3 regions of the Oceanobacillus sp. M65 genome follow, and region 3 is predicted to be linked to each of the others. Evidence: riboswitches for the same ligand, from Rfam matches in the RefSeq annotation. Region 3 holds a riboswitch; each other region holds the start of a gene.
The links. Region 3 has a riboswitch for S-adenosylmethionine ahead of ACTWPF_RS00440 (methionine ABC transporter ATP-binding protein). Riboswitches for the same ligand answer to the same signal wherever they lie in the genome.

Region 1 (4,012 bases), on a different contig from region 3:
TCTGTTATCGTTCCATATGCAAATTCTGATGAAGCAAACCATTCACCAAATGAAAATCTAAATGTAGATAATTTCTTCAAAGGGATAATCTGTACTTGTTCTGTGATTCGTTCTTTAGGGAAGTAAATGGATATGGAAATGGGCTCACGAGGGAAATGTGAATTCTGTCGCAGAATCTTGTATGAGATTGTCTTCTAGTTATCATTATTCTGTTTTAGCTCCGTTAGTTTCCTGAGGTAAAACACCGACTGCCGCAATTCGATTATTAATTGGTAACATTGGGCTGTACAGTATAACAATTTTAAAAAACGGTTCCTGATTGTTGTAAGGAACCGTTTTTTTCTATGTGTAATTAGACTTACATTGTAAGCTGCATTATCCAGACGTTATTCCAAATAAATCGTGACTTTAAAGGTATTGTGGATCAATCGTATATGACAGCTTTGCCTTGTTCTCGTAATTTTTTTAAGGATGTAAGCATATGATTTATTTCTTCGTCAGAATGTCTTTTCCATGAACCTAATTCAGCTACTATTTTCAAAGGCGATTTAGATCTATAAGAACGTGTTGGATTTCCCGGGAATCTTTTATCCGTTACGTTTGGGTCGTTTTCAAATTCACCTAAAGGTTCTACTACGTAAATTCTTTCTTTTGACTTGGATGTCGCTAATTCAGCACCCCATTTAGCCGCATCTAATGTAGCAGTGAAATATATATAGTTTGATTTTTTGTCTTGATAATTTGATAAGTATTGCGGTTCCAAAAGATCTCCAATATTTAGTTCTGCTTTAGTACCATGAAAGAAAGGTCCACTATCTAAGACATCTTTTTTGTCATTCATACTGATACACCTCTTATTTTGGATTTATATATAACAGTATAGAACAGGGAAGATGGAAAATGTAGTCTATTAACACCTTATTATTCGTAGTATAATGGAAGTAGAGAGAAGGAAGTCGGATGGAAATTATCAATACTTCAGTCAGTTTGCTATGTATGAGTCTGCTAAAGAAGTAATAACATATGAGCAGGTAGGAGTATAGGGCTCTGACAATGATCAAGAAAAGGATGAAGATAACGAATTACCAAATATATTAACCAATACGTATGATCTTTTTATGATTGCCAGTGTATTGCTTGTTGTAGGTGGAGTTATGTTTTATTTTCAGAGATAGGAGCATTTATCCTAACTTTTTCTCATCACTTTGCAATAAGATAACTCTCATGAGGGTTTTTTATCGGAAATTAGGATTAAAGTTTGCATGAGGCGATGATAAAACAGCGTTTTTCTGGTTGGAAGAAGGAAAAAGTTGGTTAGGATTGTGGGAAGGTAGTGAGTATCAAACTCCTTATCATCCATCATAAAGGCACATAGCTTTTCGAGTTTCTTATGAAAATTTAAAAAGTCTCTAGAGTGGCTTGATTCCTTAGACATGGAGGCTGTTCCTTTTGGTAACAGAACTACTACGGAACCATTTATAAGGCCAAACCAAGGAAACGCGTCTGTTTATTTTCTTGACCCAGACGGTAATAGTTTAGAACTGATGTGTTACATTGAAGTCCCTGATAATTTAAAACATATTAATAAGAAATTATCATTTGATGAGTGGGAGAAGTTACTAGCCAATCGTTGAATTAGATAAGAAAATAGTAGATGGAAATAGAGGACGGTGAGGGTTTTAACTTTAGTTTTTTCAACAAACGGGTGCTTTAGTTGAACAAGAACTATAATCTTAAAACGGGTTTTTTGTTGCACCGTACAACGATACTGGTAATAATATAAACATCTACACATTTTGGGTGGTCGTCTTTCTTAGTTGACTTAAACTACGAAACAAATAATTTCTTTTGTGAAAGAATGTACTAAAAGCAACTAAGTTTTATTTATAGCAGGTTGTGGGATAAATCAAATTGATTTACTATCTTCGCACTCTATCCACCGTGAGTTTTAATTTATCCACTAAAAAATCATCAACATACCATTTAAAATTTACCTTGACTTTTGAGGGAATTAGGCGTATTGTTTGAGTAATCAAAAAAATGAATACCTAATATTCTTATCAAGAGAGGTAGAGGGACTGGCCCTGTGAAACCTCAGCAACAGATTTTTTAATACTGTGCTAATTCCAGAAGCGTAAAGCTTGAAGATAAGAAGAGTATTTAGCAAACGGCCGAAGCCTCTTCTTATTTAAAGAAGGGGTTTTTTATTTTGGGTATTAAGCAACGCTCAGCAAGTAAATTACGAGGGAGGAAAAATGATGAAACGTAGTTTAGAAGAACGTTTGAAACAAGGAACAGTAATTGTAGGGGAAGGTTATTTGTTTGAGTTAGAACGAAGGGGATATTTGCAAGCAGGCTCCTTTGTTCCAGAGGTGGCACTAGATAATCCTGAAGCACTAAAACAAGCATACAGGGATTATATGAATGCCGGTTCTGATGTTGTTTTAGCTTTTACTTACAATGCTCACCGGGAAAAAATGCGGATTATTGGTAAAGAAGATTTATTAGAGCCTTTAAACAGAAATGCCATTCGCTTAGCAAAAGAGGTTGCAAAAGAGCATCCAAAAGAAGAAGCGTTAGTAGCTGGAAATATTTCAAACACCAATATCTTTAATCCAGATGTTCCCGAATCAAAGGCTAAGGTTAGAAGTATATTTGCGGAAATGGTGAAATGGTGCAAAGAAGAAGGGGTAGACTTCATAAATGGTGAAACATTCTATTACCATGAAGAGGCGTTAATAGCATTGGAGGAAATCACCAAACAAGGTTTACCAGCAGTCATTACATTTGGATTAATGGGCGAGAATATTTTAAGAGATGGTTACACCGTAGAAGAGTCCTGTAAAATACTTTCGGAAAAAGGTGCATTGGTCGTTGGAATGAATTGTTTCCGAGGCCCTGAAACAATGCAGCCATATCTTGCTGATATACGAAACAATGTGGAAGGATATGTAGCGGGCTTACCTATCCCATATCGTACAACAGAAGAAAACCCAACATTCTTTAACTTGCCTGATGGAGGATGCAGTTGTCACTTACCTACAGAAACAACCTTTCCGACTGCCCTAGATCCACTTTACCATAACCGTTACGAGTTAGCGGCTTGGGCAAAAGAGGCAAAAGATTTAGGCATTAATTATATTGGTCTGTGCTGCGGTGCCTCACCTGCGATGCTCCGTGCAGTAGCAGAAGCTGTAGACGTTGAAACAGTAAATTCAAAATACTCTCCTGATATGGAGAAGCATTTCTTGTTCGGGAAAGACAAAACACTTCAAGAGCACAATTTAAACTACCGATTAAAGGCCTGATAGATTAAAAATGATTCAATTGTGTTAATTAATTGTTTTTAACGGTAATTTGAAACAGAATACTGTTGAAAAATTACGGAGACGATTACGTTTATTAAGTGATCGTCTCTTCTTCGTATTTGACTCTTACTTAGATGTTAAAGCAGACACTCAATTCCACATTGCATCTGTAAGAAAGTCTTATATCGGCTTTTATGCTGCGTACGCTGTACATAATGGCTACTTTTCCATTGATGATCCGATTACTCGTTTTGTAGAAGACTCCTATTTACCCGCATATGAAGGAGTAACCATTCGTCACTTATTAACCCACACACATGGACTTATAATAGCTGATGGTAAACTAGTAAGTGAATATAAACCTGGAGAATCGTGGGCATATAGAGGTCCCAGTATTGAGTTGTTGACAACGATTATCAAAAAAACAACGGGACAGTCTGTTGCTGATATTGTAAAAGAGCATGTCATTGAGCCGGTCGTCTTTGAGGTAGAAGACCCTACTATTTTAGACTTTGCTTTTGCATCTGAACCCATTGTCCTAATTACTATAGAATCCGTATACAGCTTTAAATACCCTATGATAATATAATATTACGAAAATTATAAACAAAGCTTTAAAAAGGCTAGATAGAGTCAGGGGGTTACTTTATGCAGGAAAAAGTAGAAATCAAAGAGGTAGAATCATTTTCCGATAAACAAGAAGC
Region 2 (4,012 bases), on a different contig from region 3:
AGGAAGTTCATCATTTACCGTTTGGTTCATGTCAGCTAGGATTTCTTCTCTTTCCTCTGGGGACTCTGCAACACTCCATGCATCTAGAAGACTTCCCCACTTCTCACTGTTATACCAACCACTGCTTGAGGTGTCTTGAATCAGCATTCCTAATTCACTAGGCGAGAATCGGGTAGACCATCCTACAACAACTAAATCCCAGTTCGCAGGGTCGCTCCATTTTTCCAGGTAGGTCGCCCATTCATATGGCACCAGTTCCACTAGAAAACCTACCTCTTCCATTTGTTGTTTCATAATTTGTGAGATTCGTTTATATGTTTCTGAGTCATTGGAGTACATAATCTTGATTGGTTTTCCGTTATAATCAGATTCTTCCAGCAGTTGTTTTGCTTTTTCTTTATCATATGCTAAATAATCTTCTGTTCCTTTATCGCTGTATAGTACTTTCTGTTCTGGATCAAACAGCGCTCCGTCCATACTGTAAAAATCTTTGTTACCATACGTTGACTCAGCAATAACTTCTTTATTCAGTGCATAATTCAATGCTTGTCGAACTTTTAGGTCATCAAAAGGTGCTTCCGTTTTATCTGGTGTAGTAACGGAATATCCGTTAATATAGGTTACTGGATCTATGCTTGGTTCACTTTCCACGACTTCATACAGATCCGGTGGAATAGACTGTGCATAATCATAGATTCCTGTTTTCAGACCATTAATCATTACCTGGGGATCCTTTACAATAAGGAACTTGATTTCATCAAAGTATGCAATTTTTTCACCTGTTAAACCACCCCAGTCTTCTTCCTTACGTGCTGAATAATCTTCAAAGCGAGTTAGTACAATTTCATTACCTCGTTCCCAATTTTCAAACTTAAATGGCCCTGTACCAATGTACTGTTCTGCTGTCAATGGTCTTTCACCAGCAGCTTCAGAAATTTCTTTTGGTATAATCATTAATGCAGATTTTGGAGCCGCCATATCTGACATTAATGAGTTGTATACTTCGTTTAATGTAATTTCTACAGTTAACTCATCGACTGCTTCGACTGCTTCAATGTAATCATTTGCTATTGTTCCAACAGACGAAACTTTGCGCCAGCGCTCAATTGATGCTACAACATCTTCAGCGGTAACCGCAGATTTATCATGGAACTTAACACCTTCACGAATTGTAATGGAATATACCTTTTGGTCATCACTTACCTTATAATCTTCTGCAATCATTGGTTTTATTTGATAATCCTTATCTAAAGTAAACAATGTTTCAAAAATATGCCATCCGACATCTCTAGTTGCCGTTGCGCCAGTAGACATCCAGTCAAGTGTATCTGGGTCAGAGGAAAATGCGACATTCAGCGCGCCACCTTCAATTGGTTCCCCAGTAGCTTGTTCTCCTGAATTAGATTCACCATCTGAATCATCCTGACTTGTACAGCCGAATAAAACGAATATAAATAACAATGCTATTATTAGCAGATGACTTCTTTTCATTTAACTATTTCCTCCTTCGTTTACTTCATTCATCCTAGAAAAGGTAGTGTGACACTATCTTCGCAAAGGATTTACTGATATTTACCAAAGCCCTTTCATCAAAATCAAATTTCGGATGATGATGTGGATAATGGGTAGCTTCATCTTCGTTCTGTGAGCCAACTTTAAAATACGTTCCTGGTTTTTGTTCTAAGAAATAAGCAAAATCCTCTGCCCCCATCGTTGGTTCTAGCTCGACAATATCTTCTTCCGTAAAAGTTTCTGATAATAGTTCATGTACTATCTTGGTGTCTTCTTTATGGTTGTATAATGCTGGGTAACCCCGGAGATAATCAATTTCATAGTCAGCATGAAAGCCGCTCGTAATCCCTTTCACAATAGCGTTTATTTCCGATTCGACCTGGTTACGAACTTCTCCATCAAACGTTCTGACTGTCCCTTCAATTTTCGCCGTGTCTGGAATGACATTAAAAGCATTTCCTGCATGGAAGACACCAATGGACACAACCGCAGATTTCAGCGGATCGACACTACGACTGACAATTTTTTGCAATCCTTCCACTACACTGGTTCCAATAACTAGCGAATCTATGGTGTGATGTGGTCTTGCTCCATGTCCACCACGTCCTTGAATAGTAATCTCGAATTTATCAACAGCTGCCATCTGATAACCTTCTCCGACCCCTATTTTCCCTAATGGAATATCAGAAGCCAAATGGGCACCAAATACATAATCTACGCCTTCCAGAATTCCTTCTTCTATCATAAACTTCGCACCACCAGGCGGCTTCTCTTCTGCAGGTTGGAAAACAAAAAGAATGCTTCCTTTTAATTTTTCCCGATACTTACTAAGTGTACGTGCGGTACCCAACAAAGCAGAGGTATGACCGTCATGGCCACAAGCATGCATGACTCCCGGATTGGTGGATTTATACGGAACATCTTTCTCATCCTTAATTGGGAGAGCATCAAAATCAGCTCTCAATACGATCGTTTTCCCGTTTTTTTCCCCCTTAAGCACTCCAATTAACCCATTTCCTCCAATTTGCTTCTTTACTTCTAATCCAAATTCGGTTAGTTTTTCTTCTATATACTTTGCTGTATGTACTTCTTCAAACGAAAGTTCCGGATGTTGGTGCATGTACCTTCTCCAGTTCTTCATATCTTCCAAACTATTATCTAATTCAACAAAAATGGATGCTAGGTTCTCCTTCTGTTGTACTTTACTCACCTTAATCCCCCTTTTTTCTCAATAAAAAAATGACCACTTTTCTTATTAGAGGTCATTTACTTAAATTCAAACTTAAGCACTGCCTCTTATCTTTCAGACGTAAAGTCTGCTGGAATTAGCACCTTATGATTGTTAATCAACGGTTGCCGAGGTTTCAGCGGGCCAGTTCCCTCAACCTCTCTAAATAAGAGTTTCATATTAAATTGATGAATCTTATTCTATCCCGATAATTCCTAGTTGTCAACTAGGTTTAGTTATATTTTTAGATTATTCTTTTTTCTCTGAACGAACTACTAACTTTTATTAGAGTATATGGGCTTATTTAAAAAGAGATTATTAAAAGAGGATATCAGTATGATCCCAATAAATAGCTACTTTTAATTATCAAGTAATGAATTTGGGTAACGGATGTAATAAACCCAGGTAATGGGGGGATGCTCTCATTTTCCTAAAAGAAAGTAACTGGATTGGTGCATTTTTTTGGAAAATCTGCAGTTAATTACTTTCGCCGAAAATCGGAGGAATTAAAAGCTTTATAACTTATCCAGCTACCCAAACCCATGCTGACATTTTCGGTTGAAGAACGGACCCGTCCATTTGTGATCTGCTATTACGCTATTCAGTAGATATCGAAGAAACGGAAACGACCTGAAGCAAGTTTTTCAACTTTAGAAAAAGAGGAGGTCAAAATATGAGGAAGCTTAGTTATACACAAAAGAGTTAATTTTACACAATCATACAGTAAAATAAGTTGGCTTGATATTGAGGCCTCTGTGAGCGCGATTTCCACGCCAGGTAGCCAGCAAAATTTTTTAGGACATACTGTCAAACCAAGTGAGGCTATCTGCTCACTTCTACATGCAAAGCTGAGTCTCTACTGGATTATACTGCTATCTGCGTTTTTTAAGCTCTTGCGATTTTTTAAAACTATACCACTGTGTATTCTTTTACGGTTGCGCCAACCTTCTATATATATAAATAACCCTATGTTTGCAGCCCTAAAATCTGAGTATTTATCCATATATACTGTTCGGGATTTCTCCGTGTCCAGTAGTTGGCTTCACACTAGCAAATAAAGTCGCGTATTTAGCTTAGCGTTAGCCCATTCGTTCAGAGGCTATTTCATTTTTTTGACAAGTGCTTTATGATCAACCGCCTTTGGTGGTTCTTCTAGCCAAGCATGTTTAATCATTAGGTTAGCACCATCTTCCGCATACAAAGCAATCTCTGCTGAAAGTCTTGTATATGTTGCACTTAAATCCATTCTTTGGCAAGTTCCTGCGGCAGTAC
Region 3 (4,012 bases):
CGAACATGTTGGATATGAAGTTTTTACGTAACAACTTTACGGAAGTGAAGGAAAAATTAGCACACCGCGGTGAAGATCTCTCCGAGTTAGACAAATTTGGGGAATTAGATGAAAGACGAAGAGAGCTCATTGCTGAAACAGAAACGTTGAAAGCGAAACGTAATGAAGCAACTAAGCAGATCTCTGTTCTTAAAAAAGAAAAGAAAGATGCGGACCAAGCAATTAAAGAAATGCGTGAGGTTGGAGAACGCATTTCTGAACTGGATAAAGAATTAAAAGAAATTGAAGAAACACTTAACACGATTATGCTTTCTATCCCAAATCTCCCTCATGAAAGTGTACCTGTGGGAGAAAATGAAGAGGATAATAAAGAAGTGCGCAACTGGGGAGAACGTAAAGATTTCAACTTTGAAGCACAACCTCATTGGGATATTGCGACAAACCTTGATATCCTTGACTTCGAACGCGCAGCTAAAGTAACAGGAAGCCGTTTCGTCTTTTATAAAGGGCTTGGAGCCAGACTAGAGCGCGCTTTATTAAACTTTATGATGGATTTACATGCAGATGAACATGGCTATGAGGAAATGCTTCCACCATATATCGTCAACCGCACTAGCATGACAGGAACAGGTCAGCTTCCTAAGTTTGAAGAAGATGCCTTCAAGCTAGAAGAGTGGGATTACTTCATGGCTCCTACAGCAGAAGTACCTGTTACGAATTATCATCGTGATGAAATTTTAAATCTAGATGATCTTCCTAAAAAATACGTAGCTTTCAGTGGCTGTTTCCGTTCTGAAGCGGGTTCTGCTGGTAGGGATACACGAGGCCTTATTCGTCAGCATCAATTTAATAAAGTGGAGCTCGTTCACTTTGCTAAGCCAGAAGATTCTTATGAGACATTGGAGAACCTGACAGGACATGCTGAAAAGGTATTACAACTATTACAGTTACCATATCGTGTCATGAGCATGTGTACTGGTGATCTTGGATTTACAGCAGCGAAGAAATACGATATTGAAGTATGGATTCCTAGCCAAAACACGTACCGGGAAATTTCTTCTTGCTCTAACTTTGAAGACTTTCAGGCAAGACGTGCAGGAATCCGTTTCCGCAGAGAAGCAAATGCGAAGCCAGAGTTTGTTCATACTTTGAATGGCAGCGGATTGGCACTTGGTCGAACCGTTGCAGCTATTCTGGAGAATTACCAACAAGAGGATGGCTCTGTCATTGTTCCTCCTGTATTACGTGCCTATATGGGTGGCAAAGAAGCCATTAAATAAGCTTGAAACAATTATAAAAGGACTGTTTTCGTAACTGCGAAGACAGTCCTTTTGCATATTTTTAAAGGTGAAACTACTTTTAGGCCAATTGTACGAAATATAAAAAAAGTAAAAAAATCTGTTGACAGATTGAAAGGCTGGTAGTATTGTAAGTAGCAACAACAAATTAAATATGCATTACTTCTTATTCAGAGAGATGGAGGGACTTGGCCCATTGATATCTCGGCAGCGGACTTTTAATAGTACTGTGCTAAATCCAACAGGCGAATGCGAGCCTGAAAAATAAGAAGAGGATGATCGTACATAGCTGATCCCTTCTTATTTTTATAAGAAGGGATTTTTTGATTTTACACGAAATAACTCTTCTTAACGACAAAATTAAATATGCATTACTTCTTATCCAGAGAGGTGGAGGGACTGGCCCATTGATACCTCGGCAACGTGCTTTTAAAGCAACGTGCCAATTCCAACAGACGAAGGTCTGTAAAGATAAGAGGAGGATACTAGTTCATTGCCTCTTCTTATCTTATAAGAAGAGGCTTTTTAATTTGAAACTACAACGAGCAGGAGGAAGTAGATGATTACATTTGATCAGGTTTCAAAAGTATACGGCGAAAAGGCAGAAGGTGTAAAAGCACTGGATAATGTGGATCTCCACATAGAAGAGGGAGAGATATATGGTGTGATTGGGTTTAGTGGTGCTGGAAAAAGCTCGCTCATTCGATGTGTTAATTTACTCGAACAGCCAACATCCGGAACAGTGACCGTGAATGGGCAAAACTTACAAGCACTTTCACCTAAGGAACTACGGGAGGCAAAGCGAAACATTGGGATGATCTTTCAACATTTTAATTTACTTAATTCGAAAACCGTGTTTACCAATGTCGCAATGCCCTTACTTTTAAGCAAAACTCCAAAAAAGGAAGTAACAAAGCGTGTTTATGAACTACTTGATTTTGTCGGCTTGCGTGACAAAGCTGACAGCTATCCAGACCAACTTTCTGGGGGACAGAAACAGCGAGTTGGGATTGCCCGTTCTCTTGCAACCCAGCCATCCATTCTTTTATGTGATGAGGCAACATCAGCCCTTGACCCAGATACAACAAATGCTATTTTAAAACTTTTAAAGAAAATTAATCAGGAATACAATATCACCATTTTAATTATCACGCACGAAATGGGCGTAATTAGAGAAATTTGCGATAAAGTTGCTGTGCTGGAAGATGGAAAAGTAGTCGAATCTGGTTCTGTATTTGATGTCTTTTCTCAGCCGCAAACGACCACAGCTCATAACTTCGTCAGTACGGTAATGCATGATCAAATCCCAGATTCCGTATACGAGTTAGTAAAAAGACAAGACGCACATAACCAAATTTATCGAATTGTCTTTGTTGGTGAGTCTACTGGAACACCATTGTTGTCGCAAATCGCAAAGCAATACGAGGTAGAGGTAAATGTTCTGTTTGGTAGTATCACAGAATTACAGGGCGTACCATTTGGAAATCTTATCGTGCAATTTGAAGGGGAAGAAAAAGAAATTAACCGTGTCATTATGCATATTCATCAGCAAAAAGTAAGTGTAAAGGAAGTGTTAGCAGATGTTGGTTGATTGGCAACAAATTACAGAGGCATTATGGCAAACCATTGTAATGGTAGCAGTCGCCCTATTTTTCTCTATGATTATAGGGTTGGTATTAGGAATTGTCCTTGTTGTGACACGTAAAGGACACTTATGGGAAAACAAGTATATTTTTACGGTCTTAAATGCAATAGTAAACATATTTCGTTCTATTCCGTTTATTATCTTAATGGTCGCAGTCATTCCATTTACTAGATTAGTTGTTGGAACCTCAATAGGCACGGCCGCAGCTATTGTACCAATGGTGTTATTTGCAGGACCATACATTGCAAGATTAATAGAGAATTCTCTTTTAGAAGTAGATCCAGGTGTGATGGAAGCTGCCCAGTCAATGGGAGCAACACCTTGGCAAATAATTATTCGCTTTCTTATACCAGAAGCTCTTAGTTCCCTCGTGTTAGGGGCAACCATTGCAACAATTGGATTGGTTGGAGCCTCAGCCATGGCAGGAGCAGTTGGTGGTGGCGGATTAGGAGACCTGGCCATTACCTTTGGTTATCAGCGGTTCGACACCATGGTAATGCTAATAACAGTAGGAATACTCGTCGTCATGGTTCAGGGATTACAATCCACCGGAAATATTTTATCCAAAAAAATAAGAAGAAGATAAAATCAAAAGCGACAGCGCCCGTTTAGCGACGTACGGACTGGATTTCTCCAAAGGAGATAAAGGAAATAAAGCGACCAAAGGGAGCTGATATTGACTTATCGCACGGAGGAGAAAGAAGTCACGCTAGTCGCTGGGAGCTGGAGCTAGACGTATACAAAAATCAAAACAAAAGGAGAAGATACAGCATGAAAAAGTTAAGTCTATTATTGTTATTAGTTAGTTTGAGTTTGGTGATTAGTGCTTGTTCTAATGGGGAGGCTGCAACGAAGGTCAAAGTAGGAATTAGTGGATCTGACACAACGATTTGGGATTATGTAGCAGAAAAGGCCAAGGAAGAAGGAATAGAGGTTGAGATTGTTCGCTTTTCTGACTATGTGCAACCGAACCTAGCATTAGCTGAGGGAGAAATCGATGTGAATGCTTTCCAGACTGTTTCATATTTTGACGCCTTTATCGAGGAGCATGACCTTGACCTGACTCCAA

Region 1: it holds a riboswitch for S-adenosylmethionine, as region 3 does, so the genes downstream of both, ACTWPF_RS14645 (homocysteine S-methyltransferase family protein) here and ACTWPF_RS00440 (methionine ABC transporter ATP-binding protein) in region 3, are expected to answer to the same signal.
Region 2: it holds a riboswitch for S-adenosylmethionine, as region 3 does, so the genes downstream of both, ACTWPF_RS15240 (M20 metallopeptidase family protein) here and ACTWPF_RS00440 (methionine ABC transporter ATP-binding protein) in region 3, are expected to answer to the same signal.

The regions. Positions count from the first base shown of each region.
Region 1 covers NZ_JBQQCJ010000003.1:481,546-485,557, reverse strand. Annotated here, with positions in the region: gene ACTWPF_RS14660 (M20/M25/M40 family metallo-hydrolase) at 1-126, shown strand, start outside; gene arr (NAD(+)--rifampin ADP-ribosyltransferase) at 425-841, opposite strand; partial or broken gene ACTWPF_RS14650 (VOC family protein) at 1,294-1,634, shown strand; SAM riboswitch class I at 2,055-2,154, shown strand; gene ACTWPF_RS14645 (homocysteine S-methyltransferase family protein) at 2,259-3,308, shown strand; gene ACTWPF_RS14640 (serine hydrolase domain-containing protein) at 3,358-3,897, shown strand; gene ACTWPF_RS14635 (Nramp family divalent metal transporter) at 3,957-4,012, shown strand, end outside.
Region 2 covers NZ_JBQQCJ010000004.1:23,748-27,759, reverse strand. Annotated here, with positions in the region: gene ACTWPF_RS15245 (ABC transporter substrate-binding protein) at 1-1,491, opposite strand, end outside; gene ACTWPF_RS15240 (M20 metallopeptidase family protein) at 1,526-2,653, opposite strand; SAM riboswitch class I at 2,806-2,913, opposite strand; partial or broken gene ACTWPF_RS15235 (PLP-dependent transferase) at 3,124-3,374, shown strand; gene ACTWPF_RS15230 (DUF3231 family protein) at 3,840-4,012, opposite strand, start outside.
Region 3 covers NZ_JBQQCJ010000001.1:79,012-83,023, reverse strand. Annotated here, with positions in the region: gene serS (serine--tRNA ligase) at 6-1,280, shown strand; SAM riboswitch class I at 1,462-1,569, shown strand; SAM riboswitch class I at 1,674-1,776, shown strand; gene ACTWPF_RS00440 (methionine ABC transporter ATP-binding protein) at 1,858-2,889, shown strand; gene ACTWPF_RS00435 (methionine ABC transporter permease) at 2,879-3,529, shown strand; gene ACTWPF_RS00430 (MetQ/NlpA family ABC transporter substrate-binding protein) at 3,715-4,012, shown strand, end outside.